3 regions of the Brevibacillus borstelensis genome follow, and region 3 is predicted to be linked to each of the others. Evidence: riboswitches for the same ligand, from Rfam matches in the RefSeq annotation. Region 3 holds a riboswitch; each other region holds the start of a gene.
The links. Region 3 has a riboswitch for cobalamin ahead of V5G20_RS05875 (energy-coupling factor ABC transporter permease). Riboswitches for the same ligand answer to the same signal wherever they lie in the genome.
Positions count from the first base shown of each region.

Region 1 (9,844 bases), 2.4 Mb from region 3:
CTCTTCCACCCGGTCTTTCAGCACTTCCTTGAGCAGCGGATGGAAGCCGAAGTACTCCGCCAGCGTAAATTCAGCCTCTGGATAGCGAGCGCGGAACTGTTCAAGCTGGTCGGCCATCCGTTTGATCAGCACGCCGGTAAACAGGAAGTACGGCAGGACGACGACGCGGCGGGCCCCCAGCCTGAGGCAGCGCTCGATCCCTTCCTCGTACAGCGGGAAGGTCACACCCATGAAAGCGGTCTCCACCCACTTTGCCTTCCAGCGTTCCCAGAACAGTCGGGACATTTTGTAGATGTCGCTGTTCGCGTCCGCATCGCTGCTGCCGCGTCCGATGATCAGAACGGCTGTGTCCCCGTGCTCCTCGCCGGATGCAAAGCCGGCTTCCTGCATGCGGGTGGCCAAAATATTCAGGACCTCTTCGTGAATACCTATTGGGCGTCCGTAAATAAATTGCACATGCGGATATTTCGCTTTTGCTTCGTCGATCGCCGCCGGAATGTGAATCTTGGCGTGCCCGGCCGAGAACAGAATGATCGGGATGACGGCTACCCGAGTGGCTCCCCGCTTTACGCAGGCGTCCAATCCCTGAAGCATATCGGGACGTTCAAATTCGAGAAAGCATGTCTCCAGAATCGGAACGTCGATCTCCGGCATCAGCGACGCCACAAACTGCCTTACCTCTTCATTTCCTTCGGGATCCTTGCTCCCGTGTCCGACAAACAGTACCGCGTCCATCCTGATTCCTCCCCGTTATTTTTTCTGCCTGGCCCGTGGTTTGGGGCCTTGCTGCTTTTGCAAAACCAAAACCCCCGGATATGCTGGCGCTTGAATCTAGCGGCTAGTCGCCGCAAACAGCGTTTTCAATTTTGGGAATGGCTGGCTCTCTCCAGACGTATCCCTCGATTTCGCCGACCCTTTGGAAAAATTTGTGGAACCTTTCATTCGGGAATGCTTCCCGCTTGTATCTGTCAATAATCCGCTCGATCAAGGGAACGATGTCCTCCGGCTCGATGCCTTCCGCTACCGGCAAGCCGGAATGTGCCGTTCTCCCCACGGTTTTGGCGCCGAGGAACAGATCGAACCTGCCCTTGCGGAACACGAGACCGATGTCTTCCTGAACTGCCCCGTAGCAGGCCATCCCGCAGCCGTTTACGCCGATCTTCAGCTCTTTTGGCATTTCCTGTCCGCCCAGCTTGCGGTGGATCTCCTCCGCGTACGGAATCGCGTCCTTCTTCTCGCCGTCGCAGAAGTCGCAAGCCTTCACCTGCAGGACGTCCCCGACCGGAGTCAAGATGAGACCGAGGTTGCGGAGCGGCGCAGTTACCTCCTCCGGGTTGCTCGTCGGAACACGCAAAATGATCTGGTGGTGCGGCGTGTACTCCAGCTCCCCTTTTTCTCCGGCTGCCTGGGCAAGCGCCATCATCTGCGCCGGAGTGAACTTTTTGTTGGCTACGCCCGGACTTACCGCGCACTCGAAAATCATTTCCGGGACAAAGACCGGGCGATGGGACTGGCTGGAGGATACGAGCGAAGCATCCGTTTCGATCCCCCTGGATTCGTTTACTGCCTGCAAAGCCTGAGCCGCCCAGTCAAACGGCGTCAATGTGCCGGTCTCCTCTTTTGGCTGGGGAGTGGCCCGCAAGCTCGCTGTGTCCGCTTTTTCAACCTGTGGTTCGACAAGTGAAGAAGTTGCGTCGGGTGCCGCTTGTTCCACAGCGTTTTGCGAAGCCGCCTCCAGCGACCACGGCTCGTTTTCCACGCGAAGCCGCTGATGGGGCTTCAGCGATTGCTCATCTGTCGCAAGCGTATACTTCCGCTGATAGCCGCGCGGGGTAATCATTTTGCCGTCATAGACAAATGTGGACGAGTTCCCGATGATGACCGTCGTCAGCATCCCGATGTCATGGTTCAGCATCTCTGCCAGTGTCGTGATGACGATATGCTCCCGCTCCCGATAGGCGCTCTTGACGATCCCGACCGGCGTGTCCGGGGAACGGTACTGCAGCAGGATGCGCTGTGCCTCGACGATCTGTCTGGTGCGACGCCCGCTGCGCGGGTTGTACAGCGCGATGACAAAATCGGCCATGCCCGCAGCGTCGATCCGCTTGGCGATCAGCTCCCATGGCGTGAGATGGTCGCTCAGGCTGATCGTGCAGGCATCGTGCATGATGGGCGCGCCGAGCAGAGTGCCGCAGGAGTTGATCGCCGATATTCCCGGAACGATCTCCACCTCCACGCCCTCCGCCGATGTCCAGCCTTTTTCCACGAGCACCTCGTAAACGAGTCCGGCCATGCCGTACACGCCCGCATCGCCGCTGGAGATCACGGCCACCTTTTTGCCCGCTTCCGCCTGCCGAACGGCTTCGCGCGCACGCGTCACTTCCTCCGTCATCCCGGTGCTGACGATCTCCTGATCGGTCAACAGCCCTCTGATCAGGTCCACATAAGTGGTATATCCGATGATGATGTCACTCTCTTCGATCGCTTCCCGCGCCCGTTTGGTAATATGCTCAAAGCTGCCCGGCCCGAAGCCGATCACAAACAGCTTGCCGCTCATAGAAAGTCCCCCTTTCATTATTTTGCCTCTATTTGAAAAACGCTGTTCATCCATGCAGAACATAAGCAAAAGCAGCCAGACCGGCTGTGCACATGATCGAAGTGACTGTCATCAAGCGCACCGTAGCCGCAATATCGCCTGCACACAGCGGCCGAAGCGGATCACCCAGCTTGGCGCGGTGAGAAGCCACGCCCTGATAGTAATTCAGTCCGCCCAGTTGAACGCCCAGCGCCCCGGCGACTGCCGCTTCCGGAAGACCGCTGTTGGGGCTGGGATGAAGTCCGGCGTCCCGCCGCATGATGCGGTAGCAGCGGCGCCAGTCCAGCCGTTGCAGCCAGCTCGCCCCGACCAACAGCAGAGCAGTGAGGCGGGCCGGTATGTAATTCAACACGTCGTCAAAGCGGGCGGAGGCCCAGCCGAGATTCACGTATTTCTCGTTTTTGTAGCCGACCATGGAATCAAGCGTGTTCGCCGCCCGATAGGCCATCGCCAGCGGGGCGCCTCCGATCGCAGCGTAAAAGAGCGGAGACACGATGGCATCGACGATGTTTTCCGCCACCGTCTCCACAGCCCCGCGGCTGATCTCGGCCTCACCCAGATGCCCCGTGTCCCGCCCGACCACCATCGATAGCGAACGGCGGGCCATTGCCAGATCCCCGGCCAGCAGATAGCGGCCTATTTCCAATCCGGCATCCGCCAAGCCTTTGGTCGCGATCGTCGTAGAGATCAGCCAGATTTCCAGCGCGATAGCCAGCCAGGGATGGATCAGCCCCGCGCCGTACACAAGTCCGGCGACGACCGCATAGCTGCCCCCGACGATCAGGAGGGGAAACAGCAAGCCGGCTGCCCTCAAGCCCTTCTCCTGTTTGACAGACAGCCGGATGACGCGCTCCAGGCGGGCAATACACCACCCCATGATCACTACCGGATGCGGCAGACTGCGCGGGTCTCCAACCAGGCGGTCGAGCACGTAAGCCGCCACGATGAGAAAAGCGGTTGTCATCTATGCTTCACTCTCTTCCCTGATGTCGATTGCGTGCGATGCTGGCTTCCACGTCCCCGATACATGCTCGACGATCATAGCCTGACCGTGCCCGAGTCCTTTCATGTGCCAGTACAATCCGGGGTCACCGTGCAGCCAGGCCGCCTGAAACCAGCGGATGACACCACCGTGCGTCACCAATGCGACCGTGTGATCCGGCTCCGTTGAACCGCTTGCATCTCTCATTTCTTTCCACATGCCGCTCAACCAGCGGTTCACTCGTTCGCCCAGCTGCGTCAGCGTTTCTCCGCCCGGCGGCGCGATGCCGAACGGATCGTCGTACCAACGGCTTGCCCGCACGCTTTCTCTGACCATCAGTTCTTCGTAGGTGAGCCGCTCCCATTCGCCAAAAGACAGCTCGCGAAGCTCAGGAACCCGGATCGGACTCATCCCCCAGACCGCTGCCAGCCGATCAGCCGTCTGCACGCAGCGGAGCAAATCGCTGGTAAAAAAATGGGCCGGGCGTTCATGCCCGAGCTGTCTGGCGAGAAGCGCCGCCTGCTCCACCCCCGCGTCATTCAGCGGCACATCCGTATGTCCCAGATAGCGCCCTTCGCGATTTTCCTCTGTCTCCCCGTGCCTGATCCAGATCCATCTCACGTCCACCAGCTCCCTGCCGCAACAAGCAGCATCACTGCTTCACTGCTTTCAATGATCGCGCCGTAGCAATCGCCCGTCAGTCCTCCGAGCCTGCGGCAGATGCCGCGTGCGAACCAGAGGCTGAACAAAAGCGACACCGCGACTGCCGCTATCGCCTGAATGCCGGCGATCCACCAGCCAAGTCCGAGGACAGCTGCGTAGGCCGCCACAATATGCCAGAGCCGCAACCCTGCACCGATCCCTTTTCCGACGCCGTTGTCGGAAGAAACGTTGGGGAAGCAGCGTATCGCGAGCAGCACATGAGCGCGGGCAGCAAATGGAATGAGGACAAGCAGGAGAGAGCCGCTATAAAGTGTCAGCCCTTCCGCTCTTGGGCCACCTGCTAACAGACCCGACAAGCTTGCCTGGTTTGGCGGATTTGTCAGCAGACCCGCCAGTTCCGTTATCCCTGCCGTTTTCAAAAAGAGCAGCAGGATCGCAGCCAGGACAGCCATGGCACCCGAGCGGCTGTCCTTCATAATCTCCAGCATGCGTTCTTGCGTACGGCTGCTGCCGAGGCCATCCGCCAGGTCCATCCACCCGTCCAGATGGAGTCCTCCCGTGATGTACACCCAGGCCGTGCACGTCAAAACGGCGGCGATCAGCGGCGGAAAGGCCCATAATGCAGCCTCGTGCACGATCCACAGCACGCATCCGATCACCAGCCCGACAGCCGGATACCAAGCGACGCTGTCACGCCAAGCCTTTTCCGACGGCTTCAGCCACGGCACGGGAATGCGTGTAAAAAAAGTCAGCGCGTGAAAAAATGCGTTCATCCTTTCATCCTCCAGGGGAGCCCGGCGATCACGGCATAGACGGTGTCAGCCTGGCGCGCGGCTTGCTGATTCACATCGCCCAAAATATCGGCAAACCATCGTCCCAGCCTCGACATCGCTACCCCGCCAAGACCCACTTCACTCGTTACTGCAATCACGGTTTGATTCGTTTGGGCGACAGCATCCAGCCACGCCTTTGCTTCTCCCACAATCTCTTTTGTAATGGATTCGTCCCGCCACGCCTGCTCCGGGATGTCCATCAGGCGACCGCTGACCCAGGTGGAGAGACAATCGAGCAAGACGACACTGTACCCTTTGCTCGCGTCCAGCGATTCGGACAGCCGTCCGCCGAGCTCGCACAATCCCCACGTATCAGGGCGGCGCTCCCGATGCAGCTCGATTCGTCTGGCCATCTCATCGTCCCACGCTTTTCCTGTCGCCACGTACAACACGTCCTGCGCGGCATCACGGGCCAATTCCTCGGCAAAACGGCTCTTTCCCGACCGAACGCCCCCTGTGACCAAAATAAGGCTCACAAGACCGCCCCCCTTTTTTCCATCACATCATGAAAGGCAGACAGCAGCCGTTCATTCTCGGCCCGCGAGCGAACGGCGATGCGAAAATCGCGGGCGGTCAGTCCCGGATACATGGCGCAGTTGCGGATCAGAATGCCCCGTTTGCCCATTTCCTCCTGCAGCGCCGTCGCGTCTATCCATTCCGGGGAGCGAACGAGCAAAAAGTTGGCCTCTCCCGGCCATACCTGCCAGCCCAGCCCCGACTGCAGTCCGTCCAGCAAAAAGCGGCGTTCTGCAGCGATGAGGCGCCTCGTCTCTTCTTCATAATCCGCTTCCTGCAAACACAACTCTCCCGCAAGCAAGGCCAAGCCGTTGACGCTCCAGCTCACCTGTTTGCTCCTCATCCTCTCGATCAGTGCGGGGTGACCGATCGCATAACCGAGCCGAAGCCCCGGGATAGCGAACATTTTGGTCATGGAGCGTATCAACAGGACGCGCGGAAAATGTCCTAGCCGATCCGCAAGTGTAAACTGCTTCTCCCGAGCCGCAAAATCGAGAAAAGCTTCATCGACAATCAAATGGGTACCGGTTTCATTTGTCCATTCGGCCATTTGCAAAAGCTCGTCTGGTTCATACAATAGACCGGTCGGATTGTTCGGAGAACCGATGAACACGAGCTGCGTCTCCCGAAAGAGCCGATACAGCTCCCGCGCGTCTGGCTTGAAGCCGTTTTCTTCCCGTCCCGCGCATTCCACGACGCGAGCGCCGAATTGGCGGGAAAGTTGGGCATATTCGGAAAAGCACGGCGTCACCACACCTGCGCTTTCCGGCTGCAGAGCGAGCACGGCCAGCGCCATCGCTTCCGCCGCTCCATTTGCCGGCAAAAGGGCGTCTTCCGGCAGACGCAGCCGGGCAGCCAATGCCCGCTTGAAAGCTCGATGGCCGGGATCAGGATAGCGGATAACGGCGGTAAGCGACCTCCCCAGCGCTTCCAGGACCCTTGCCGGAGGACCGAGCGGATTTATATTGGCGCTGTAATCAAGGAACGCCTCGGCCGATACGCCAAAGCGCTCTGCAGCCGTCACCAGATCCCCGCCGTGGCCGTAGGTCTCCAGCAGCCCCATCAGTACTCAACTCCGAGTACAGCGGGAATGCCTTCGTCATAGTAGTGCTTGACCGGCTTCATCTCCGTCACAAGATCGGCCATCTCGATGATCGCGGGCTGCGCATTGCGGCCGGTAATGACCAGATGGACGTGGCGCGGCCTGTTTTGGACCGTATCCAGCACGTCAGCCAGCGGGAGCACATCGTCAATCGGAAAACGATCAATTGCCAGGGCATTGTTCAATTCGTCCAGGATCACCACATCGTACTCGCCGCCAAGCACCTTTTCGCGGGCAAAGCTCCACGCCTTTTCAAGGGCGCTGCGGTGCTCCTCCGGTGTTTTGGTCCAGGTAAAGCCGACGCCCATCTGCACCATTTCGATTCCGAGACGGTCGAAAATAATCTTCTCGCCATAGGTGCGTTCCGGAGACTTGATAAACTGGATCATTAAAACCCGTTTTCCTCTGCCGGTTGCACGTACAGCCAAGCCTAACGCCGCTGTCGTCTTGCCTTTTCCGTCTCCTGTATAGACCAGCAGCAGCCCTCGCTTGTTGTCGGCCTTGCTCATCAACAGCCCCTCCTTCGTTCTGCGCAATCCTTTTGAACATACAAAGCCACTCGGGCAAATCTCCGGGTGAAACGCGAAACTGCCGCCTGCTTTTCCAGGGGAGTACACGCCAACCTTCCGAAAAGTATAAAAAAACGCCTTGTTCCCTTTGGAAAACAAAGGGAGACAAAGCGCGGACAGTTCGCTACAACGATCCACCTCTTCCTTTGACCCGAAGGAAATCAGTGCTCAGGCAAGACAGGCAGGTCTCCTGGCTCGAGAATCGCTGCTTTCCTTCTCCTTCCCGTCCCCGACCCGGGGCAGTGGATGGCAAAATGCCTTGAAGGAAAACTCCTCTCTTACAGTGGCGGGACCGCGTTGGATTTTCACCAAACTTCCCTTTTAACTTCGCTTCCCGCGGCGTGCACCGTGCAGGAAGCAAAGACCTGTTTGCGCGATATGGAAATGTTCAGCCAGCCAAAGACTGGCGCTTGCTATCATCATAACAAAAGTGGGCACGGATAGAAAGAACAAGCTGATCATCGAGTTTTATTCAACAAATGAAAATTAAATGCAGTTTACTAAAGTTTTGTTCTTTGCTAGGATGATGGAAAACATATCCACAAACAGGAGGTGGTCCAGATGAAACAGGATCTCCCGATTCCTCCGGAGCGGCCACATCTCTACGTACAGCCTCTCCTTGAAGAATGCGGCGAAGCGATGCTCCCCCTCTCCAGCTTGTCCGAAAAAATTACGGTCTGGCCGATGTACTACAAGCAAGGCTACGACGGAACCACTCCCGAAGCGTACTTGCGAAAAAGCGCCGCTCTCCGCCTGGTCCAAGCAGCCGAACGCTTGCCCGACGGCTATCGCTTCGTCGTATTTGACGGCTGGCGCTCCTACCAGGTGCAAAGCTCTCTCTATGAAAGATTCAAGCAAACACTGCTCAAGCAGGGCTGGGAAGAAGGCGAGGCGCTTCAGGCCGAACTGAGCAAATTTGTCGCCGTCCCCAGCAAGGATGTGCAAAAGCCATCGCCCCATTTGTCCGGTGGAGCAGTAGACCTGACGATCGAAGGCCCCGATGGGTGGCTCGACATGGGAACAGAGTTTGACGATTTCAGCGAACGGGCCTCTACCCGATTCTATGAAAACGCTCTCAGCCCTGATGAACAGGCGAAAACGATCCGCGCCAACAGACGTCTTCTGTATCACCTGATGACCGAGGCCGGTTTCGTCAATTACCCCAAAGAGTGGTGGCATTACGAATACGGCACGCTTTCCTGGGCACGGCAAACTACTGGACAAGCCATGTACGGGGGAATCTTGGAAATTGATAGCGAAAATAGTTGAATAACCTCAATTTTTGCAATATATTAAAAATATATTAAATTTATAACAAAATGTTGGGGGTTGATCTCTTTGAAGCGCAGATGGTCATTCGTCCTCACCAGCCTGGTTCTCGCTGTTTCCATGCTCGTTGCCGCTTGCGGCACACCGGCGAACCAGCCTCAAGCTCAGAACAACTCGCCGGAATCGCCGGCAAAAACCGAGCCGACCGCACCGAAGACGTCAGCAGACACACTGTTCGTCGCGATCAACGCGGATCAAGGCACGCTCGATCCCGCCGTCACCTTTGACAACGCCGCATGGAAAATCACTTATCCCACCTACGAACGTCTCGTCGAATACGACGGGGAGTCCACAGAGGTCAAGCCCGGTCTCGCCAAGGAATGGAAAGTGAGCGAAGACGGCCTTACCTGGACCTTTACACTGGAAGAAGGACATAAGTTTGCCGACGGTACTCCGGTCACGGCAGAAGCCGTCAAGTTCACCTTCGACCGCACGCTCGCCATCAAGAAAGGCCCGGCTGACGTATACAGCGTGATCAAAGAAGTCAAAGTCGATTCGCCGACACAGGTTACCTTCGTTCTCTCCAAAAACTTCCCGCCATTCCTCTCGACTCTCGCAGCCAACTACGGCGGCATCGTCAATCCGAAGGTAAAAGAAGAAGAACAAAACGGCGATCTGGGCCAAAACTTCCTCGCAAACAACACGATGGGCAGCGGCCCGTACAAGCTCGAAGAATGGAAAAAAGGCGAATATCTCAAGCTCACCGTCAACCCGCACTCCACAGTGAAACCCGCATTCCAAACCGTATACTTCAAAATCGTTCCGGATGCGACAGCTCAGCGCCTGCAGTTGGAACAGGGCGAGATTGACATCGCCGAAGGCATCCCCAATGAACAATTGAAAGCCGTCAAAGAATTGCCCAACGTAGAAGTCCTGCAAAAACCGAGCCTGTTCGTCGACTACGTGTACGTAAACTCCTCCAAAGGCAACGAAGCGCTCAAAAACCCGAAGGTTCGCCAGGCGTTAAGCTACGCGATCGACTATGACGCCCTGACCGAATCCGTGCAGGAAGGCTACGCTACGCAAATGCGCGGTCCAATTCCAAAAGGTCTGTGGGGGCATGATGAATCTGCCCATCAGTACAAGCGCGATGTGGAAAAAGCCAAAGCGCTCCTGGCGGAAGCAGGCGTCTCCAACCTGACCCTCGATCTGCTGTATTCCGACAACAAACCGTGGTGGGAGACAGAAGCACTCACCCTGCAGGCATTTTTCGCCGACATCGGGGTAAAGCTCAATCTCAAAAAGATCGCCTAC
Region 1 is NZ_CP144922.1:4,479,545-4,489,388, forward strand. Features, by position in the region: gene V5G20_RS21470 (sirohydrochlorin chelatase) at 1-735, opposite strand, end outside; gene cobJ (precorrin-3B C(17)-methyltransferase) at 839-2,557, opposite strand; gene cbiB (adenosylcobinamide-phosphate synthase CbiB) at 2,604-3,560, opposite strand; gene V5G20_RS21485 (histidine phosphatase family protein) at 3,561-4,199, opposite strand; gene V5G20_RS21490 (adenosylcobinamide-GDP ribazoletransferase) at 4,196-5,014, opposite strand; gene cobU (bifunctional adenosylcobinamide kinase/adenosylcobinamide-phosphate guanylyltransferase) at 5,011-5,550, opposite strand; gene cobD (threonine-phosphate decarboxylase CobD) at 5,547-6,653, opposite strand; gene cobO (cob(I)yrinic acid a,c-diamide adenosyltransferase) at 6,653-7,201, opposite strand; cobalamin riboswitch at 7,426-7,643, opposite strand; gene V5G20_RS21510 (M15 family metallopeptidase) at 7,823-8,530, shown strand; gene V5G20_RS21515 (ABC transporter substrate-binding protein) at 8,600-9,844, shown strand, end outside.
Region 1: linked by a shared signal. The riboswitch ahead of cobO (cob(I)yrinic acid a,c-diamide adenosyltransferase) and the one ahead of V5G20_RS05875 (energy-coupling factor ABC transporter permease) in region 3 are both predicted to bind cobalamin.

Region 2 (9,844 bases), 2.5 Mb from region 3:
GGAGATGAGCCTGTAGGTACCGGGCCATTCAAGTTTGCGGGTTGGAAGCGCAATGACATCATCACCCTGGAGAAAAACCCGGACTACTGGAACAAGGGGTATCCGAAGCTGGACAAAGTCATCTTCAAGGTCATTCCGGAAAATACAGCGCGTCTGACAGCGCTGACGTCCGGAGAGATCGATCTGATGGATGGACTGAATCCGGACGATGCGGAAGCGGTAAAAGAAAACAAGGACCTGCAGCTGCTCCTGCGTCCATCGATGAACGTCGGTTACCTCGCGTTCAATACGGAGAAAAAGCCGTTTGACAATCCAAAGGTGCGTCAAGCGATCAGCCACGCGATCAACAAGCCCGAGATGGTGAAAGCATTCTACAGCGGCCTTGGCGAACCGGCTACCAACCCGATGCCGCCAAGTCTTTGGGGTTACAACGACCAGATCAAGGACCGCGAATACAACCTGGATCAAGCGAAAAAGCTGTTAGCGGAAGCTGGATACCCGAATGGCTTCAAGGTGCAGTTCATGGCCATGCCTGTTCCTCGTCCGTATATCCCGGACGGCAAAAAGATGGCAGAGGCGATTCAGCAGGATTTAAAGAAAATCGGCATCGAAACGGAAATCGTGACGATGGAGTGGGCTACGTATCTCGAAAAGACAAGGTTAGGCGAGTACGAGATGTGTCTGCTTGGCTGGAACGGCGACAACGGCGACCCGGACAACTTCCTGTACACGCTGCTCGACAAGAATACCATTAACGGAAACAATATTCCTCGCTACTCCAATGAAGAGGTTCATCAGCTTCTTTTGAAAGCGCAGTCCACGTCTGACCAGAAAGAGCGTGAAACCCTGTACAAAAAGGCGCAGGAGCTGATCTTTAACGACGCGCCTCTCGTTCCGATCGCTCACTCTACACCGCCGATTGCGGCCAAAGCGGGTGTTACCGGCTATCAGCCGCATCCAAAAGGCAGCGAGAGCGTAGAAAAAGTAGACATTCAGTAAAGTGTGGCAAGGGTAAGAAGAACCCTTTCTTCTTGCCCTTCTCTTTTATGTTCAACGATGGACGACGCAAGGAAAGCGAGGAGATGGCATTGCTGGCCTACACCATTAGAAGATTGTTGATGCTGATCCCAGTGTTACTAGGAATGTCGCTAATTGTTTTTGCTATTATTCACGCCATCCCGGGGGACCCGGCACTGACGATTTTGGGAGAGAAGGCAAGTCCGCAGGCTCTTGCGGATTTGCGGGAACAGCTGGGGCTGAACAACCCTTGGTATATGCAATACTTTCATTACTTGGGGAATCTTCTAAAAGGGGATTTGGGAGTCTCCTTGCACTCCAAAGCGCCAATTACCGTAGAAATGGGCCCGTACTTGGCGGCGACGATTGAGTTGACTTTGGTGAGTATGCTGTTCGCAGTTTTTATCGGAGTGAATGCGGGAATCATCTCTGCTTGGAAACAGAACTCGTGGTTTGACTACACTTGCATGCTGATCGCTTTAATTGGAGTCTCCATGCCGGTATTCTGGCTGGGCTTGATGGAACAATGGGTATTTGCCCAGGAATTGAAGTGGCTGCCTTCTATTGGACGTGACAATCCGCGTGATCCAGTAGCTGAGATTACGCATTTTTATATAATTGATTCGATTCTTGCAGGTCGTTCGGATCATTTTCGAGATGTGGTGGAGCACTTGATTCTTCCGGGAATCGCGCTGGGAACGATTCCGATGGCGATTATTGCACGGATAACCCGTTCCAGCATGCTCGAAGTAATGCGGTCCGACTATATTCGGACGGCAAGGGCAAAAGGGCTTGGCCAGTTTTTTGTCGTGTACAAGCACGCCCTGAAAAATGCGTTGATTCCCGTACTGACGATTGTGGGGGTGCAAGTAGGCCTCCTGATCGGGGGGGCGGTATTAACCGAGACGATTTTCGGGTGGCCGGGTGTTGGGAGATACATCTATACGGCAATCGGAAACCGCGATTATCCCGTTATTCAGTCAGGAATTTTGGTCATCGCAACGATTTTTGTTCTGATTAACCTGGTGGTCGACCTCCTGTACGCTTACGTCGATCCGCGCATCAAATATCGCTGAGGAGGCAGTAAGATGGCAGAAACCCATGTGCAAACGGTACCAGTCAAGCAGATAAATGAGCCGATCTCCTCTCCGTGGCGCGATGCTTGGAGGATCCTGCGCAAGAACAAGATGGCCATTCTCGGATTCTGCATCATTCTTTTCTTCGTCTTGCTCGCAATCCTGGCACCGTTTATCACCCCGTACGAATACGACAAAGGAGAACTGGTTGATAAAAACCTGCCTCCCTCTGCTGAACACTGGTTTGGTACGGACTACAACGGGCGGGACGTCTTTACCCGTGTGATTTACGGCGCGCAGATCTCACTGCGAGTAGGGCTGTTTGCCGTGATCGGGTCCATCGTTGCCGGGACCTTCCTCGGCCTGTTAGCCGGCTACTACGGCAAATGGATCGATACGCTCATTTCGCGGTTGTTTGATATTATGCTTGCGTTTCCCAGCATTCTGTTGGCGATTGCGATTGTAGCTATACTCGGTCCATCTCTGGAGAATGCCTTGCTTGCGATTGCGATCGTGAATGTGCCCACCTATGGACGTCTTGTCCGTTCGCGGGTGCTTAGTCTGAAGGAAGAAGAATACGTGATGGCCGCCAGGGCGATCGGATCAAAGCATTCACATATTATCGTTCAGCATATTCTCCCTAACAGTTTGGCTCCGATCATCGTGACGGGAACACTTGGAATTGCGACCGCGATCATTGAAGCGGCAGCCTTGGGCTTTCTCGGCTTGGGAGCGCAAGCGCCTCAGCCGGAGTGGGGGTTGATGCTCTCCGACTCCCGCCAGTATATTCAAAAAGCGCCGTGGACAGTTATTTTCCCGGGCTTGTCCATCATGCTGACTGTACTTGGCTTTAACCTGATCGGAGACGGGCTGCGCGATGCGCTGGATCCGCGGATGAAAAACTAGGAGCAGCAATCGTTTTTGTGGTTGGCAGACGATGCTACCATGAGCACGGTAACGAAAAACCCCGAAATAAGCGAGGCTTGATTCGGGGTTTTTTCCTATCGGCGAACCTGACGCTTAGGCCCGGATAAGCGTTGACTCAGTATACAGACGCCGGCGACGGTGATAAAGGGCAGGGAGCCATACCGGTTTGTGTAATCCCGTATCGTTGTTATGTTATCCCGTAGGACAATCAGACCGAAGAACCGGGGAGAGAACCGATAAATTCTCTGCAAAGGCGACTCAAAGACGAGGCAGCGCGAGTCACGATCTGGTGCTTTACGCCAGGGACAGCAACCAGTTTGGCTTTGGGCAGATGTTTTTCCAGAAGCTCGCCGTACGGATGCATGTGCTTGTCCTGCTGGCCGTATACGAGCAGCACAGGCTGCTTGATCTCATGCAACCGCTCTGTACAGCGATAGTGATGTCCGATCCTGTACAGGTGATGAAGAGTTTTGGCGTCCGTACGGCTGGCATGCTTTATCCACTGTTCTTTATCTGCCTGCTTGTCCAGGTGTGAGGAAGCCGTCGAGCGGGCTAGCAAGCTCACTCCTCCCAGCTTGGCAATGGCTTCGGCCAAATAAAAGCGGGAGTGCAGGTACAGCTCATTCACCTCGGAAAAACCGCTGATAAGTACAAGGCCCGCGATGGAATCTGGATGGCGCAGGCACCAATCCAGTGCGAGAGAAGCACCTTGGGAATAGCCCATTACGACGACTCGTTTATGTCCAAGAGCATGAATCATCTCCTCCAGCGTCTCGCTAAGATCGGCCATCGTAAAGGGGACAAAGAGCGGTTCACTCGCTCCGTGACCGGGAAGATCAGGCAGGATGAGTTGAAAGTGCTCGGCCAACCCGTGCAAACGGGAAAAGTTGATCATCCCGATGCCAGGTGCATGGATACATACAAGCGGCTGGCCGCTGCCGTAAAGCTGAACAGCCAGCCTGGAGCTATTTGCAGTTGGAACGATTGTATTTTCGCTCATTTTTCATTCACCTCCCCTTTATCCTGTCCTTACCTGTGCATAGTTTTTTCGTCCGTTCGCTTCTTTTTTTGGCAAGGAAATGGTATCCTCGCAGTATGATACCCAAAGAAAGGCGGTTGACCCGTTTGTATCAAGAACGCATTCAGCGCATTCTTGCTTATTTGCAAAAGCAAGGGATAGACGCTGCTTTGATTACACTGCCTAAGCACGTTTACTACCTGACAGGCTTTTTGACCGAGCCGCACGAACGTTTCATGGGCCTGGTTATTCCGGCCGCTGGAGAACCTTCCTTGATCGTTCCGGCACTGGACCGGGAAGCAGCCGCAGAAGCGTCAGGCATCAAACAAATCTTGACCCATACGGATACCGATAACCCGTATGAAGTGTTGAAACAAGCGCTTCCTTCCGGATTAAACAAGCTCGGGCTGGAAAAAAGCCATATGACCCTAGATCGTTTCGAAACGATGAGTGCACTCGTCTCTGCCGGAAGCTATGTCGATATCGAAGAGCCTCTCAGAGAGATGCGCCTGATCAAGACAGCCGATGAAGTGGCAAGGATCAAACACGCTGTCAAGCTGGTCGAAGACGCTCTTGATGAAACTGTGAAAAAAGTAAAGCCGGGTGTGACCGAGACGGAGTTAGTTGCCGAGCTGGAATACCAGATGAAGCGCCTCGGAGCGGAGGGACCTTCTTTCGCTTCGATGGTGTTGGCCGGTGAAAAGTCGGCGCTTCCTCATGGCAATCCGGGAGACCGGGACGTACGGGAAGGCGAACTGCTGCTGTTTGATATTGGCGTTTCCGCTGATGGCTACGTATCTGATATTACCCGCACTTTTGCGGTTGGAGATATCAGCGATCAGCTTCGGGACATCTACGCGACCGTTCTGGCAGCGAACGAAGCGGCTATCGCAGAGGTCCGTCCGGGCGTAACCTTCGCCCATCTCGATCAAACGGCGCGCGGTGTGATTGAAGCCAAAGGATACGGAGAGTACTTTATGCACCGTCTTGGCCACGGACTCGGCATGGATGTTCATGAGTACCCGTCCGTCCATGGGCAAAACCAGGAGGAGCTGCGTCCAGGCATGGTCTTTACCATCGAACCGGGTGTCTATGTTCCCGGGGTAGGCGGCGTACGCATTGAAGACGACGTGCTCGTCACGGAGGATGGATGCGAAGTGCTGACCCGCTATCCGAAAGAATTAACGGTAATCGGAAAAGGCTGATGCAACGGCGGAATCCCGATACGATCGGGAGGATCTCACGCAATCGCCGATCAACTGAATACATACGCTTTATGGTGTGAACCGGGTAGTCTCTTGTACCCGGCCACTTAAAAGGGAAGTTCGGTGAAAATCCGACGCGGTCCCGCCACTGTAAAGGGGAGTGTCCTTGCTGGTATCCACTGTTTCGCGGTCTAAACGCGAGATGGGAAGGGAGCAAGGCGTGATGATCCCAAGCCAGGAGACCTGCCAGAAAGCATACACGATCGACCCACGAGGATGGGGACAGTGTGACGAAGAAACGGCGCCAGACGCTATTGGTCTATCCTTTTGCCGTGTTTCTTTTGTCCGCTGCCCACAAAGGCATTCCCCGGCAAGATCGGAGGATGTCTTTTCTTTTTGAAATACAGGGGTAAGCAAGTACGATGAAACGCGAATGACAAAAGGAGGAAATAAGGATGAGAGCTTTCAACAAACGTCTTGGCTTTTTGTTTTTCGCCGGGGTTGCAGTTGTCCTGGCACTATCCGGATGCGGGGGAGCCGAGTCGAATTCGGCTGCAAACACTGTTGCCCCGACAAATGGCTCAACGCAATCAGCAGGAGGCGGAGAATCTGCAAATGCGGCGAATTCGACAAGTTCCTTGTCTCCTGTAACAATCGAAAACAATGGAAGAACCCTCACCTTTGCTGAAGCGCCGAGGAGAGCCGTATCACTCAGTCAGCATACTACCGAAATCATGCTCGCTCTGGGACTGGAAGACAAAATGGTCGGGACTGCTTATCTTGATGATCAGATTTTGCCTGAGCTTCAGGAGGCATATGCGAAGATTCCGGTGCTGTCCAAGCAGTATCCGTCAAAAGAAGTCCTCCTTGCCGCTGAACCGGACTTTGTGTACGCTGGCTGGAAGAGCGCCTTTACCGACAAAGCGGTCGGGACTGTCGAGGATTTGGAGAAAATGGGCGTTCACGCTTATTTGCAGCAATCTTCCAATATGACAGCACCGGGTCTTGAGGATGTGTACGCCGACATCCAAAATATCGGGCGCATTTTCCGAGTCGAACCAAAAGCGAATGAACTGATCGAGAAGATGAAAACGGAGATCAGGCAAATCAGCGATCACATCAAAGACGTGGCACGGCCGATTCCTGTGTTTGTCTATGACAGCGGAGAGGACAAGCCGTACACAGCTGCCAATAACTACATGACCAGGTTGATTGCGCTGGCAGGAGGCAAGAACATTTTCGACGATGTCCCGAAAGGATGGACAAGCGTAAGCTGGGAAGAGGTAGTCGCCCGCAAGCCGGAAGTGATCGTCATCGTTGATTACGGAGACAAAACCGTTGAACAAAAACGAAATCTGCTTTTGACAAAAAACGAATTGGCTGATCTGCCGGCCATTAAAAACAAGCGTATCGTCGTGCTGCCGCTCTCCGCAGCGGCTGAAGGAATTCGGGCGCCGTTCGCACTAAAAACTCTCGCGGAAGGACTTTATCCGGAGAAATTTTAACGGCAGGACCAATTCATTCCACGTTGGTTAGACCGGTCGATTTTTCCGAAGGAGTGAGAGTTGTGAAACGTACGATACTGGAGAGCTCGGCCGCCACGGATAGCCCCGGACGAAGGGTGATGAAAATCGCCAAGAGAGATATCAGGAGTTTCAGGGGCTGGTTTGCCTCAGTTCTGTTCGTGTTGATTCTGGTGTTGATCGCCAGTGCGACCCTGGCAGTCATGCTGGGCTCAGTGTCGATTCGGCCCGGCACGATCTGGAAAATTGCTTTTTCCCATATTCCGTTGATAGGAGAATGGATACAGGCGGATTGGTCAAAATCGGAAGAAACGATTATTTGGCAGATTCGCTTTCCGCGTGTCTTGCTTGCGGCAATCGTTGGCGCGGGCTTGTCAGTGGTCGGGGTGACCATACAGGCACTTGTAAGAAATTCGTTGGCGGATCCGTATTTGCTCGGGGTTTCCTCAGGTGCATCGGTAGGAGCGACACTGACAATTCTTTTCGGAGCATTCAGTCTATACGGACAGTATTCCCTGACCATTGGGGCTTTTACCGGATCGCTCCTGGCGATTGTCCTTGTTTTTGCGCTTTCGCGGCTTGGAGGGCAAAACTCGACCGTGCGCTTGTTGATGTCCGGCATTGCTGTTTCGGCTGTACTCTCGGCGATCACCAGCCTGATTATCTTTTCAGCTCCTAACGAGCATGGCATCCGTACAGTTTTGTTCTGGATGCAAGGTAGCCTCGCGGGAGCCAAATGGGAGTACCTGACCATTCCGGGCGTTGTGGTAGTGGCCGGGATGTTCGTGCTGATGACTTATTATCGCTCGCTCAATGCGATCATGATGGGAGAGGAAACCGCGAGGACGCTGGGAGTGAATACCGAACATTTCCGAAAAATGCTGCTCGTTATGACCGCGCTGCTCACAGGGGTCATCGTCTCGATCAGCGGGGCAATCGGCTTTGTCGGACTGATGATGCCGCATATTGTCCGCATCATTGTCGGCACCGATCACCGCCGCGTGCTTCCAGTCAGTGCGCTGCTGGGAGCAAGCTTTCTGATCTGGGCCGATGTCGTGGCCAGACTGGCATTCGCTCCTGAGGAATTGCCCATCGGTATCATTACATCGCTGTGCGGAGGGCCATTCTTTATTTGGCTCATGCTTCGAAGCTCGTATTCGTTTGGGGGTGGCGGAAGATGAATCTCATCGCCGAGCAAGTATCCGTCATGTTGGATGGAAAGGAAATCCTTGATCACGTCGACCTGCAGGCTAAGCCGGGAACATTCGTCGGCCTGATCGGTCCGAATGGAAGCGGAAAGTCGACTTTGCTAAAGAGCATTTACCGGGTCAGGAAGCCGGATGCGGGTCTTGTTACAGTAGATGGAGAAGACATCTATCAACTGTCGCCTCGGCAAACAGCGCAGCGAATGGCAGTTGTTCGTCAGGAAGGCACAGTTGAATTCGATTTCACCGTTAGAGAAATTGTTTTGATGGGCCGTTCTGCACATAAACGATTATTTCAGTCAGATACGGAAGAAGACTTTTCGCTCGTGGAAAGGGCGCTGGCTCGAACGGGTATGCAAGCCTTCGCAGAGCGCAGCTTTTTGTCCTTGTCCGGCGGCGAAAAACAGAGGGTATTAATCGCGCGGGCATTGGTGCAAGAGGCGAAGCTTCTTGTTTTGGACGAGCCGACGAACCATCTCGACATTCGCTACCAACTGCAAATTATGGACCTCCTGAAATCGCTCCGTCTGACCGTCCTCGCAGCGCTGCATGACCTGAATATTGCGGCGACATACTGCGACCGGATCTATGTGATCCAAGAAGGGCGGATTGCAGCCGCCGGCACACCGGAACAAGTGCTGAATCCCGAAATGCTCCGGGAAGTGTTCGGTGTCGAAACAGAAGTGTATGTTCATCCGAAGACAGGAAAGAAGCACATCGTATTTTTCTCCGGTATGGAAATGAGCGAGCAGCGGAAGGATGCGGAGGTGTCAACGGCCCTATGAGTGTTTATTCCTGCAAAGTATGCGGTTTTCGCTATGATGAGTGGCTCGGCGACAGTAAAAATGGCGTGCCGCCGGGGATTCCTTTTCAGCGTTTGACAGGCTCGGTTTGCTCTACCTGCGGCCTGTCGGGCGGAAGGCACGAGCGGCTCCCCAGTCCACCTTACAAAGGGCTGGAAGCAGCGTACTACGACCAGTTTGCGGGAAAGGCGGGCATACTTTTCTACCGCGGCTGGATACAAGCCTTCGACCGTCAGCCCGCAGTTCTGGAGCTGGGAGTAGGAACGGGAAGAATCGCCCTGGAATTGGCCAGGCAGGGTATTTCTGTCTGCGGGATCGATAACAGTCCCGACATGCTCGGGCTAGCGGAAAAGAAGAAGCGGCGGTTGGGGAAAGGCAGAGAACACCTGCTGGAGCTCATGGAACAAGAAGCGCTTCATTTGCAACTGGATCGCACCTTTACTCATGTGCTTTTGACCGAGGGGTTTCTCCAGCACTTTACGCTCCGCTCGGAACAAAGGCGGCTTCTACAGTTGATCAAGGAGCATCTAACCGAGGACGGTCTGGTAGCGATTGACCTCCTCTTGCCCCCTGCAGGTGAAAATTGGCAAACGGAACAGCGAAAATGGGTGTTTCCCGACAAGATGGTCTACCAACAGGTTCGGGGAGAAACGTCTTACGCACGCCAGCGATTCCGCTACTCTCTTGCCTATGCGACCTTTATCGACAGCGTGGAGCAGCCGCGCTACCGGGTGGACCGGGAAATGGCGCTGATGCTCCCGGGGGAGCTGGTCTTGCTGCTGGAGTCGGAGCAATTGGAGGTAACGGCGATGCACGAAAACTACATCATCGACTACCCGGCAGGCTATATCCATTCGGTTGAAGGTCTGTCTCTTGTCCATACTGTTCCATCATCGCCGGCGAGAGGCGACTATGATTTGGAAAAGTGGACGGAGGGCGGGTACCCATTTGCGGGCTTAAACGTGAGGACCAACGCGGATGTCTCGCGAATGACTCTGTTTGCTCGGAAAAAAACCTGTAACAAATAGCGGCTTCTTGCATCTAACAAGGTGAAACAGGAAGGAGGGCGC
Region 2 is NZ_CP144922.1:3,817,157-3,827,000, reverse strand. Features, by position in the region: gene V5G20_RS18455 (ABC transporter substrate-binding protein) at 1-999, shown strand, start outside; gene V5G20_RS18450 (ABC transporter permease) at 1,083-2,093, shown strand; gene nikC (nickel transporter permease) at 2,106-2,999, shown strand; gene V5G20_RS18440 (alpha/beta fold hydrolase) at 3,229-4,020, opposite strand; gene V5G20_RS18435 (M24 family metallopeptidase) at 4,146-5,243, shown strand; cobalamin riboswitch at 5,299-5,508, shown strand; gene V5G20_RS18430 (ABC transporter substrate-binding protein) at 5,699-6,748, shown strand; gene V5G20_RS18425 (FecCD family ABC transporter permease) at 6,868-7,947, shown strand; gene V5G20_RS18420 (heme ABC transporter ATP-binding protein) at 7,944-8,756, shown strand; gene V5G20_RS18415 (methyltransferase domain-containing protein) at 8,753-9,802, shown strand.
Region 2: linked by a shared signal. The riboswitch ahead of V5G20_RS18430 (ABC transporter substrate-binding protein) and the one ahead of V5G20_RS05875 (energy-coupling factor ABC transporter permease) in region 3 are both predicted to bind cobalamin.

Region 3 (9,844 bases):
TGAAACACCATCGACTCCACCGACACCTTTGTTTTCCTCCACTCGTTGGAGTGCCATCCGTAAGTTTTCCCGTGATAAGACTTTTTCCAGCAAATCCATAATGATGTTCCTTCCTTCGCACATGCGGACTCCGTGCTTGCTGTACGATACTCAGCCCTCTTTTGTACCCTCGGGGCTTCACCCCTGCTCTTCAAAAGTAGTTCCTTGACAGAATTCTGCTTCGACGTACCGTATCAAAAGACATGGATCGCATGCTGGCTTGATGTTCGGCCCTTCCCCATTCAAGCGTCCTCTACTCGGGTACTATGGCCTCTGCTGACTTCTGCATGTTCAGCGTCTCCTTACGGAGACGGTTACCAACAGTTGAAGGCGTTTCATGCAGACCTCCCCAGGTAAGAACGATAACTTTCATCCCATGTACCTGCCCAAGTTTACTACTGTATCCCTTGGCTGTATGGGGCTTTGTCTTGTTTGGCAGACTCGCCCGGATACAACAGCCTCAAATTGGGTTCGTGTACCTCAGGTCGGGATTTTGCCGCCGGCTTCCTTCAGATTCGACCTCGCGGTCGACACCCTTGCCTTGAGCTAACGGTTGGTACAGCCAACCCCCGTTCGGGACTTTCACCCTATAGCTATCGCCCATGCTGGGCGCACCAACAAAAACAGCCGGACAAGCATCCGGCTGTTTTTCGCATACAGCAGTTTTCGCTGTATAAAATCAATCATTTTGTCAGCTTTGTCTACGGCCATATGCTGATGAGTATATCACTCGGCCAACAAACACGAGCAAAGCAAAGACGATCAGCAAATTGCTGTAGACGAATGCCGCAGGCTGGCCTACTGTCGGGAGCAAAGGGAAGTCCAGCAGGCTATTCGATAACAAGCCGCCGACAATCGCTGCCCCGATCCCCTCTGACAAGAAGCAAGCCAGGTTGAGCATTCCCATGCCAGCGCCGGCTTCGTGTTCTTCCAGCGTCTCTGCCACACTGGAGGAGATCGCTGTTTTCACAAAGGACAGACCGCCAAATGCCAGCACCAGTGCACCAGTCATAAGCCACGGTGTTTGGTCAGCAAACAGTGCTGTGCCGAGAAAGCTCATAGTGATCAGGAACACACCGAGAGACAATACAAACAGATGCCCTCGCCTATCGGCCAGTCTCCCTCCAACAACACCGAAAAACGCTACGCTCATGGTACCCGGGAACAGAATTCCTCCCCCGATCAAGCCCGTACTCAAATGATGCACGTCTCTCATCATATACGGCACCATGGAAATGAAGCCTGCGGCAGTCCCGAGCAAAATGCATCCCGTCAGAACGCCTTTGACAAACCTCGGTTTCCTAAACAAGGATGGTTCGATAAACGGCTGTTCCACGCGACGAATATAGAAGGCAAACATCCCTAGCAGGAGAAAGCTCCCCGCCAGATACCCCCATTGGTATCCTGTCGTATACAGGGTAAACATCGCCATCACAGCCGAAAGCAGCAAAGCGCCCTTCACATCCACTTTCCCTTTGCGAGAAGGCTCGTGCGGCAATACCCGCAGAAAGAAAGGAATGGAGACAAGCGTTACTACCGGGAGCAAAAAAAGGAATGACCAATGAATCGTGTCTGCCACGACACCTCCGATGACGGGGCCGATTCCCTCTCCCATAGCAACCATGGAGCCTACGATTCCAAATGCTTTCCCGCGATCTTCAGGTCCGATATAGCGGGCGATCATGACCATGATCATCGCGGGAACGGCCGATGCCCCTGCGCCTTGAATAAACCGGGCAGCAATGACAGCCGGAAATGAAAATGGCGCGAACAGACCGAGCAGCGATCCTCCGCTGTATATACACAAACCGATGACAAGCAGCCATTTGACGCCGTACATATCGGCCAGTCTGCCATAAATGGCCGAACCGATCCCGAAAGTAATGACAAAGCTGATCGTTACCCAGTTGGCGGTGGATGGCGGTATGCCAAATTGGTTGGCGATGTCCGGCAAGGATACGGTAAATACCGTTTCATTCAATACGCTGAAAAACCCGAGAAAGCCAAGCCACGCAAACACCGCTGGCAAATGGCCGAAAGCTCTGGCGGGACCGGCAGCTTCCGCGCCCTCTGTTTGCAAACGATCCTGCTCGTTCCGTTCCTTGTCCACCAAAATGAAAACCCCTTCCCCATTTCAGGGGAAGCTCGCAGTTTACAGGGCAAGTTATGCGTCTTCCCCTTGAATTTGAGCCCTAACCATCATCGTGTACTTCATAAGAACGCCTCCTATGGATTATGTAGAAACCATTATACAAAAGGAATAGTCCGAATTCTAGGTATTTCCAATGAAAAACGAGCCTTGGCAATCACGCCCACAGGCTCGTTGATGTGGTGCAAGTTGGTCCTACGACATCATCCACTGAATGAGTGCAAAGGCCGCTGCTGCGAGACCTCCGGCGAGGGCTCTCCAAACAGCAATATTCTTCATCGCCATTCCCTCCCATCGGCAAGCTTTCCGCTCTTATTAGCTGCATGCCCGATTGGAGTTTAGTGTGCTCCTTTGCCGGTTGAGCTAATCCAATTTGCCCTGTCCTTGCGTCCAGCCAAGCGATGGGAACGCAGACAGAAAAGCAACGCGATCCCTCACAGATACAAGCACAGAACGGTGGCCGTCATCATCACGGCATAGCCGATCTCCGAGATTCCGACGACTTTTATGGACGGCTGCAGCCGGGGCGAAACGATCGCCCGGATCAAAAGCGCGCCGGCCGGCAATAGCAGCCAGGGCGAGAACAGCCAGGCCATCACGGCAATTTGAATGATATGATAGCAAACTGACAGCCAGTAAAACACTTTGTTCCGCTTCTCGCGGATCATCGTTTTGACGTAAAAGACCGTTCCCGCAAAGTAAAGAACACTCAGAGAGAACAGCGACAAAGCGACTCCCCAGTCGTTGCCCCCGCCGATTTTATAGGTGACAAAGACGATAGAGCTGAACAGAAGCACCGCCGCAAAATCGTTCGCAATCGCCCGCTCTTGATTTTTTCGCGCGTAGTAGCAGTTGATCAAGAAGAACGGCAGCAGCGACAGCGCGTACCAGCTCAATCCCGGCTTTGCCAGCAGCAACGCTCCGGCGAGCGGAGCGAGCAGCACACCATAGAGCATGAGCGGCTTTTTGTAACGGTCTTTCTTGCCGGTGCGAATCAACTGCAGCAGCGGAAAGGTAAACAGATACAGCAGCAGCCAGCCCAAAAACAAAGGGAGGTGAAAAATCACGGGAGCGGACGCAAACACGCCGAACAGAAACGGCACGATCAGCATCGCCCAGGCGCCGTGCTGGTTGGGGATGAACGCTCTCATTTCCGACGCTCTCCTTTCTTTTCCGATTGCACAAAAAATTGCTTACGTCGCTTGGCAAGTTTCTCCGGCATTAGCGCTAATGCCCTCATCATAAGCACAGTAAGGGTCGCTTTCCAGGTAATCGCCCGTTACGCCGTAGGCCCGGGCTCTTGAGCCTCCGCAGATTTCCTTGTATGGACAACGACCGCACTTTCCCTTGAGGAGAGACTTGTCCCGCAACTGCTTCATTACGGGCGCTTCCCGATAGATCTGCCTGAGAGAGCCCTCGCGAACATTTCCCGCCTTTACAGGAAGAAAACCGCTCGGGTAGACATCGCCGATGTGGCTGACAAAGACAAAGCCATCCCCGTCATTGACTCCTTTTGGGGCTCTGCCCAGCCAATCCGGACGCTTCTTCGTCCGCGCATCCCGAGGCATTGTCTCGCGCTGCCTGAGCTGGTTCCAGACACGGCGAAAATGAGGGGCTTCCGTCACTTTTACATCGTACGGCATTTGTTGGTTCACCTGGTACAGCCAGGTCATCACTTCTTCGTGCTGCTCCGGGGTGATCATGTCTGCTTTCATCCCTCTGCCGACCGGGACGAGAAAAAACAGACTCCACAATACAGCTCCCATCTCCCGGACGACCTCTGCAATCAATGGCAAGTCATGAAGGTTGTAGCGCGAGACTGTCGTATTGATCTGGATCGGTATCCCCAGCTCCTGCAAATAGCCGATGCCTCTCTGTGTCATTTCGTACGAGCCTGCCGTCCCGCGAAAGTGATCATGGACCTCGGCAGTCGATCCATCCAGGCTGAATGCCCACCGCGCCAGCCCCGCTTCCTTGGCGCGGCGCACTGCCTGAAAAGTGACCTTCGGCGTAGCGCTGGGGGTCATGGATACGGACAGACCCTTTTCCTGAACAGCGTACTCGGCCAGCTCAAACAAATCGCGGCGCATCAATGGATCCCCTCCCGTAAAAACGAGCAGCGGACGATCCATCTCCGCGATATCGTCAATCAGTCTTTTTCCTTCCTCAAACGTCAATTGCGCCGGATCCGATGCGTACTGCGCCTCAGCCCGGCAGTGCAGGCATTGCAAAGCACACGCTCTCGTCAGCTCCCAGACCACGATAAACGGACTTACAGCGTAATCACGTTCTTTCAACAAGCTCATCGCTCGCCCTCCTGTCCTGCCAATCAGCTTCAGCTGCTCTTATCGTAACGAAACGGCCGACTGACAGGTGTGAGAAGCGTCACCATGCGTACAAAAAAAGCTGCCTTTTTCGCAGCCTGATTTGCTAAAAGCCATGCGAACGCAGGCCTGCACTTCTCCAATAGTACAGCACCATGAAAATCTGTTCTACTCCAATATTTCAACGACATGAAATCCGTTCTGTCCCAATATTTCAACCACCTGGAGTCTGTTTTTGTTCCGATATTGCACCTGCATGGATGCTGTCTGTACTGCTGCTCCTCCAGCACAAGCGACCGGCTTATGTAATGCAGCTTGCAGCTATTCGCCGCAATCCCGCAGTCAGCTCCTCCACGGACCTCGGCACCCGGGAAGAACCGATCTCTTCCCGCAGGGCGGCAGGCAACGCTTCCCACACATCGAAGACAGCAGGCGTACGAAGCTGCAGCCTCTCCAGAGTATCCCGCCGGGAGAAAACCGCCTCCGGCTCTCCTTCCAGGACCAGCTTCCCTTTTTCCATGACCAGCACCCAGTCGGCCCAGGCAAATGCGAGGTCAATGTCATGCGTAGCCATCAGGATTGTCGTTCCGGCCGCATGGATGCGGTCCAGCTCCTGCACAAAATTTCTCGTCTGCTCTTGATCCAGATAGGCTGTCGGCTCGTCCAGCAGCAGCAGCTCCGGCTCCAGCACCATGACTCCGGCCAATGCCACACGCCGTTTCTGCCCTAGGCTGAGCCGGTGAATCGGCGTTTCTGCCCATTCGGTCATCCCGAATGTTTCCATCGTGCGGTACACCTTTTCCCTGACAACGGCTTCCGGCAGCTTTTGATTGCATAGTCCGTAGGAGATATCCTCGGCAACCGTCGCGGCGATCAGTTGCTGCTCCGGGTCCTGAAACACCAGACCGATTTTTTGTTTCAGCTTGAGCAAATGAGCCCGGTCGTAGGAAACGGCCTTCCCTTTCCACAGGACTTGGCCCAGATTCGGCCGAAAAATTCCGTTCGCATGCAGAAACATGGTGGACTTTCCGCAGCCATTGTGGCCCAATAGCACACACTTTTTTCCGGCAGGGACACCGAGAGAAAGTCCGTTGAGCGCCGGTTGGGAAGCTCCCGGATACGTGTAGTGAACGAATGAAAATCGCAATATGTCCAAGGCAGCTCTAGCTGTCTGTTCTGATGCATCTGCTTGTTCTGCTGCATCTGTCTGTTCTGCTGCATCTGTCGTCACTTCGAATGCCACTCGCGCCTCATCCTCCCATCCACCATTCCAGCATCGCCAGCAGGAGACATCCGGCTACCGCTTCCCATTCGTACCTTTTGGAACGCATATGGGAGGCATGGACCAGGACGCGGAAATCGTCCGTAAACCCTCTTGCCGTCATGCTGATGTACATCTGGCGGTAGCGTGCCATCGTGCGGATAAATAATTGAACGATCAGCCTGCCCGCATCCTTGAGTGTTCCCGCCGTGCCGCGGTGCCCTCCTCTGGCCTTTTGCGCCGTCCAGATTTGCTCGGCTGTCTCCAGAAGAACGAAGACAAAACGGTACATGATCATCATCAGATCAGTCAGAATGGAGGGGATGCCGATCCGGCGGAACACTTGCAAAACCTCGGCAAAGGGAACTGTAAAAAGAATAAAGGAAAAGCAGGAGAGCGCCGCCAGCGAGCGGGCGGCCAGGCTCATGGCCCTGGACAGCCCCTCTGCCGTCACATAGACAACCCAGCTTCCCAACTGCCAGGATGCGATTGCATTGTCATCCCGTGTCCATTCCGCCAGTCTGGATGCCTCCAGGAGCAGCGCCGGGCTTCCGGCGAGCAGGAAGGCGACGGAGGCAGCCACCACGACAAAATAGATCCGCCATGGAGTGCGGGCATAGACGACGATCCAGACGCTCATCCAGACGAACAGAATGCCCTGGACAAGCGGGTGGCTGATCAGTGCCAACAGCAGCATGGCCAGCGAAAAGAGCAGCTTCTGTTCGGGCGGCAGCCTCTTCAGCCTGTTTTCGTAAGCGAGGGAGTCGATCCGTCCAATCATTCTTGCCTGTTTTTCAGCCGGCCCCGGTACAAGCCGATGGCATACCCGATCACGCCTGCTCCCAGAGCAGCCTGCAGGGCGAACAAGAGGCTTTCTGTCTCACCGCCGGGAGGTTCGAGCAAAGGCTGAAACCACGGCTCGTAGTCAGGAGCCACCTCCATGATCGCTTCCTCTGCCGCTCCATCGGCTCCGCCGAATTCCGAATCTTTTACGACCAGCAATGGCACCACCGCCAGTACCGCTGCCGCCAAAATGAGCAGCCAGTTCGTCCAACGCTTCATCTCTTACCCCTCCCTTTTCAGCAGCTTCAGCTGCGACAATTCTTGCGCGTTGTAGGCTTGAAGCCAATTCCACACGAGCACCGTCAGCAGTCCCTCGCTGATCGCCAGCGGCACCTGCGTCAAGGCAAATATCCCCGCAAACTTGACAAAGGAAGCCATAATCCCGCCAGAAGCAGCCGGGAATGCCAGCGCCAGTTGAACGGAAGTGACCAGATAGGTGCTGAGGTCAGCCAGCGCTGCCGCGAAAAAAATGCCGAGCTTCTGGCCACCTTTCTTTCTGGCCACCAGCCGATACACGCCATATGCGACGAACGGGCCAACAACCGCCATGGAAAACGCATTGGCGCCGAGTGTCGTCAAGCCCCCATGCGCGAGCAGCAGCGCCTGAAACAAGAGCACCAGACTGCCCAGTACAGACATGACCAGCGGACCAAACAAGATCGCGCCCAGCCCTGTTCCTGTGGGATGGGAGCTGCTGCCTGTCACGGACGGAATTTTCAGCGCGGACAGGACAAATGCAAAGGCTCCCGCTACCCCTAAAAGCAGCTTGAATTCGGGCTTCTCTTTGACAATGCGTTGAACCTGACGCAAGCCGAGGAAAAAGAAGGGCAGAAAAACAGCCCACCAAAACAGCGACCACCCTGCCGGCAAATACCCTTCCATAATATGCATGGCATGTCCGGTTTGTGGCGTATTGAACAGCAAGTAAACAAGAAATCCGGTTATCAGAAGACCACTGGCAACGGTGCGTCTACCCCTCATTCAGCAACACTCCTTACTCTGATTCTCTAAAGAACACACGCAAAAAAGCTCACCCGATTTGGATGAGCTTGGCACACGGCAACTAACGATACTGCGAACAGTCGTTTCGTTTGGGCTCACCTCTCCTTTCCTCGAAGGCTCATGGGTGTGGCAGCAAGGTAGGTCTCCTGGCTTCCGGATCAATACGCTCTTTTGCCTTCCCCGTCAAATCGACAAGTGGCTTTCGAAAAAAGAGCATTCCCCTGGTTACAGTGGCGGGACCGCTCGGGAGTTTCACCCGATTCCCTGTTACCCCTTACTATTCATAAGGGCACCTTGCTGCATTTTATTCTTTTCCAAAAATTCGCAGATGATTGTCTATTATATACGATGGGTTGCAAAAGAAAAAGGAGAACGTGCCAGTTCTCCCTTTTCTCTTTGGCAGTTGAAAGCTGCAAACCGCCAGATGCCGAAGCTGCTACTCTGAAAGCTGCAGACTGGCTCGCCTCCCAAGCTTTTATCACAAAATTACCGTGCATCTACGCCGACTGCTTCGCTAATGTGCGAAAAGCCGTCGCGCTTCAGGAATTGGAGCAGCTGCTTGTTGATCATTTTGACAATCCCCGGCCCCTGATACGCCATGCCTGAATAGACCTGGACGAGGCTGGCGCCGGCGCGAATCTTGCGGTACGCATCCTCTCCGGTAAAGATGCCGCCCACTCCGATGACCGGCACCTTGTCCCCGACTTCCTGATAAATCTCCTTGACCCAGGCGGTCGCTCTCGCTTCGAGCGGTTTTCCGCTCAAGCCGCCTGCCTCATTCGCTCTCGGATGGTCTTGCACAGGCTCGCGGGACAATGTCGTATTCGTCGCAATGATACCGGAGATTCCTTCTGCCACGGCAGCCTGCACGACGTCGCGCATCTGCTCGTCTGCCATATCGGGAGCCACCTTCAACAGGATCGGCTTCGCCTTGGCTCCCCGCGATTCCAGCTCGGAAGCCTTGTCCTTGACTGCGCGAATCAAGCTGCGCAAGCTCTCGGTCTCCTGCAAATCGCGCAAATTCGGTGTGTTTGGCGAACTGACATTGATGACAAAGTAATGGCCGTAGCTGTACAGCATGTCCAAACACTTGCTGTAATCGCTGGCGGCGTGTTCATTTGGCGTAATCTTGTTCTTGCCGATGTTGATCCCGATCGGAATATCGGCATAAGCGTAATCGATCAGATTTTGGGATGCCAAATATGCCCCCAGATTATTAAAGCCCATTCGGTTGATGATGGCGCCATGTTCCACTAATCTGAACAGCCGCGGCTTCGGATTGCCCGGCTGGCCTTGCGGCGTGATCGTCCCGACCTCGACAAAGCCAAAGCCGAGCGCTGCCAGGGCGTGGTACACCTCCGCATTTTTGTCAAAGCCCGCGGCGAGCCCAACCGGATTGGGAAACGTAATCCCCCAAAGCTTCGTCTCAAGCCGCTCGTCGCGCACCTGATACATCATCTTTAGAAGACTTTTGCCTGCCGCTGATTTTTCTGCCACTTTGAGGAGATGGACGGTTTTTTCATGCACTTCTTCCGCATCCATCTGAAACAGGAATTTCCGCACTAGCTGATACATCGCTGCACTCCTCACTGCTTTTTTCTGCCTAGTAGCATACCATATTTTTTCGTATGAGGCGCACAAAATGAAAGATTCTTTTTTTTCCAGTGGAAATACGGGTGCCGGGTAGACATTACATAACGCCTTTCCTTTTTGTACATAGTATGGACATCCTTTGAAAAAGGAGTGCACCGGTCCGTGAGAAACCCAACAGGATCTATTGGATTTTTGCAAGCTGTGATGATGATCATGTTGTCTGTCGGGATCACCACTCACGTAACGATCATTCCCCTCTTGCTAAGCAAAGCAGGCCGGGACGCCTGGATCAGCGTTCTGTTGGTAGCCATTCCCTTCATCGGATGGCTTTGGCTTCTTTTTCTCATCTGTCGCCGGATGAACAGGCAGTCGCTCTCCGATTGGCTGGAAGCCACCGTCGGACACGTCGGGAGCCGCCTTTTGCTTTTCCCGTTCATGCTTCTTTTGTACTTGATGGCATTCGTCAATTTGACGGACACGCAGACCTGGACAACCGTCAACTATTTGCCGAACACTCCGGAAATCGTAACGGGATTGGTCCTCGTCTTGCTTAGTGTAGCTGCCGCGTATGCCGGAATCCATTCGATCGCTATCGCCTCCGGGCTGCTATTGCCGTTCGTCGTCTTGTTCGGC
Region 3 is NZ_CP144922.1:1,275,058-1,284,901, reverse strand. Features, by position in the region: gene ltrA (group II intron reverse transcriptase/maturase) at 1-99, opposite strand, end outside; gene V5G20_RS05905 (tetracycline resistance MFS efflux pump) at 731-2,068, opposite strand; gene V5G20_RS05900 (YwiC-like family protein) at 2,623-3,339, opposite strand; gene V5G20_RS05895 (TIGR04053 family radical SAM/SPASM domain-containing protein) at 3,382-4,494, opposite strand; gene V5G20_RS05890 (ABC transporter ATP-binding protein) at 4,814-5,755, opposite strand; gene cbiQ (cobalt ECF transporter T component CbiQ) at 5,763-6,554, opposite strand; gene V5G20_RS05880 (energy-coupling factor ABC transporter substrate-binding protein) at 6,551-6,835, opposite strand; gene V5G20_RS05875 (energy-coupling factor ABC transporter permease) at 6,839-7,597, opposite strand; cobalamin riboswitch at 7,738-7,930, opposite strand; gene V5G20_RS05870 (quinone-dependent dihydroorotate dehydrogenase) at 8,105-9,193, opposite strand; gene V5G20_RS05865 (GerAB/ArcD/ProY family transporter) at 9,374-9,844, shown strand, end outside.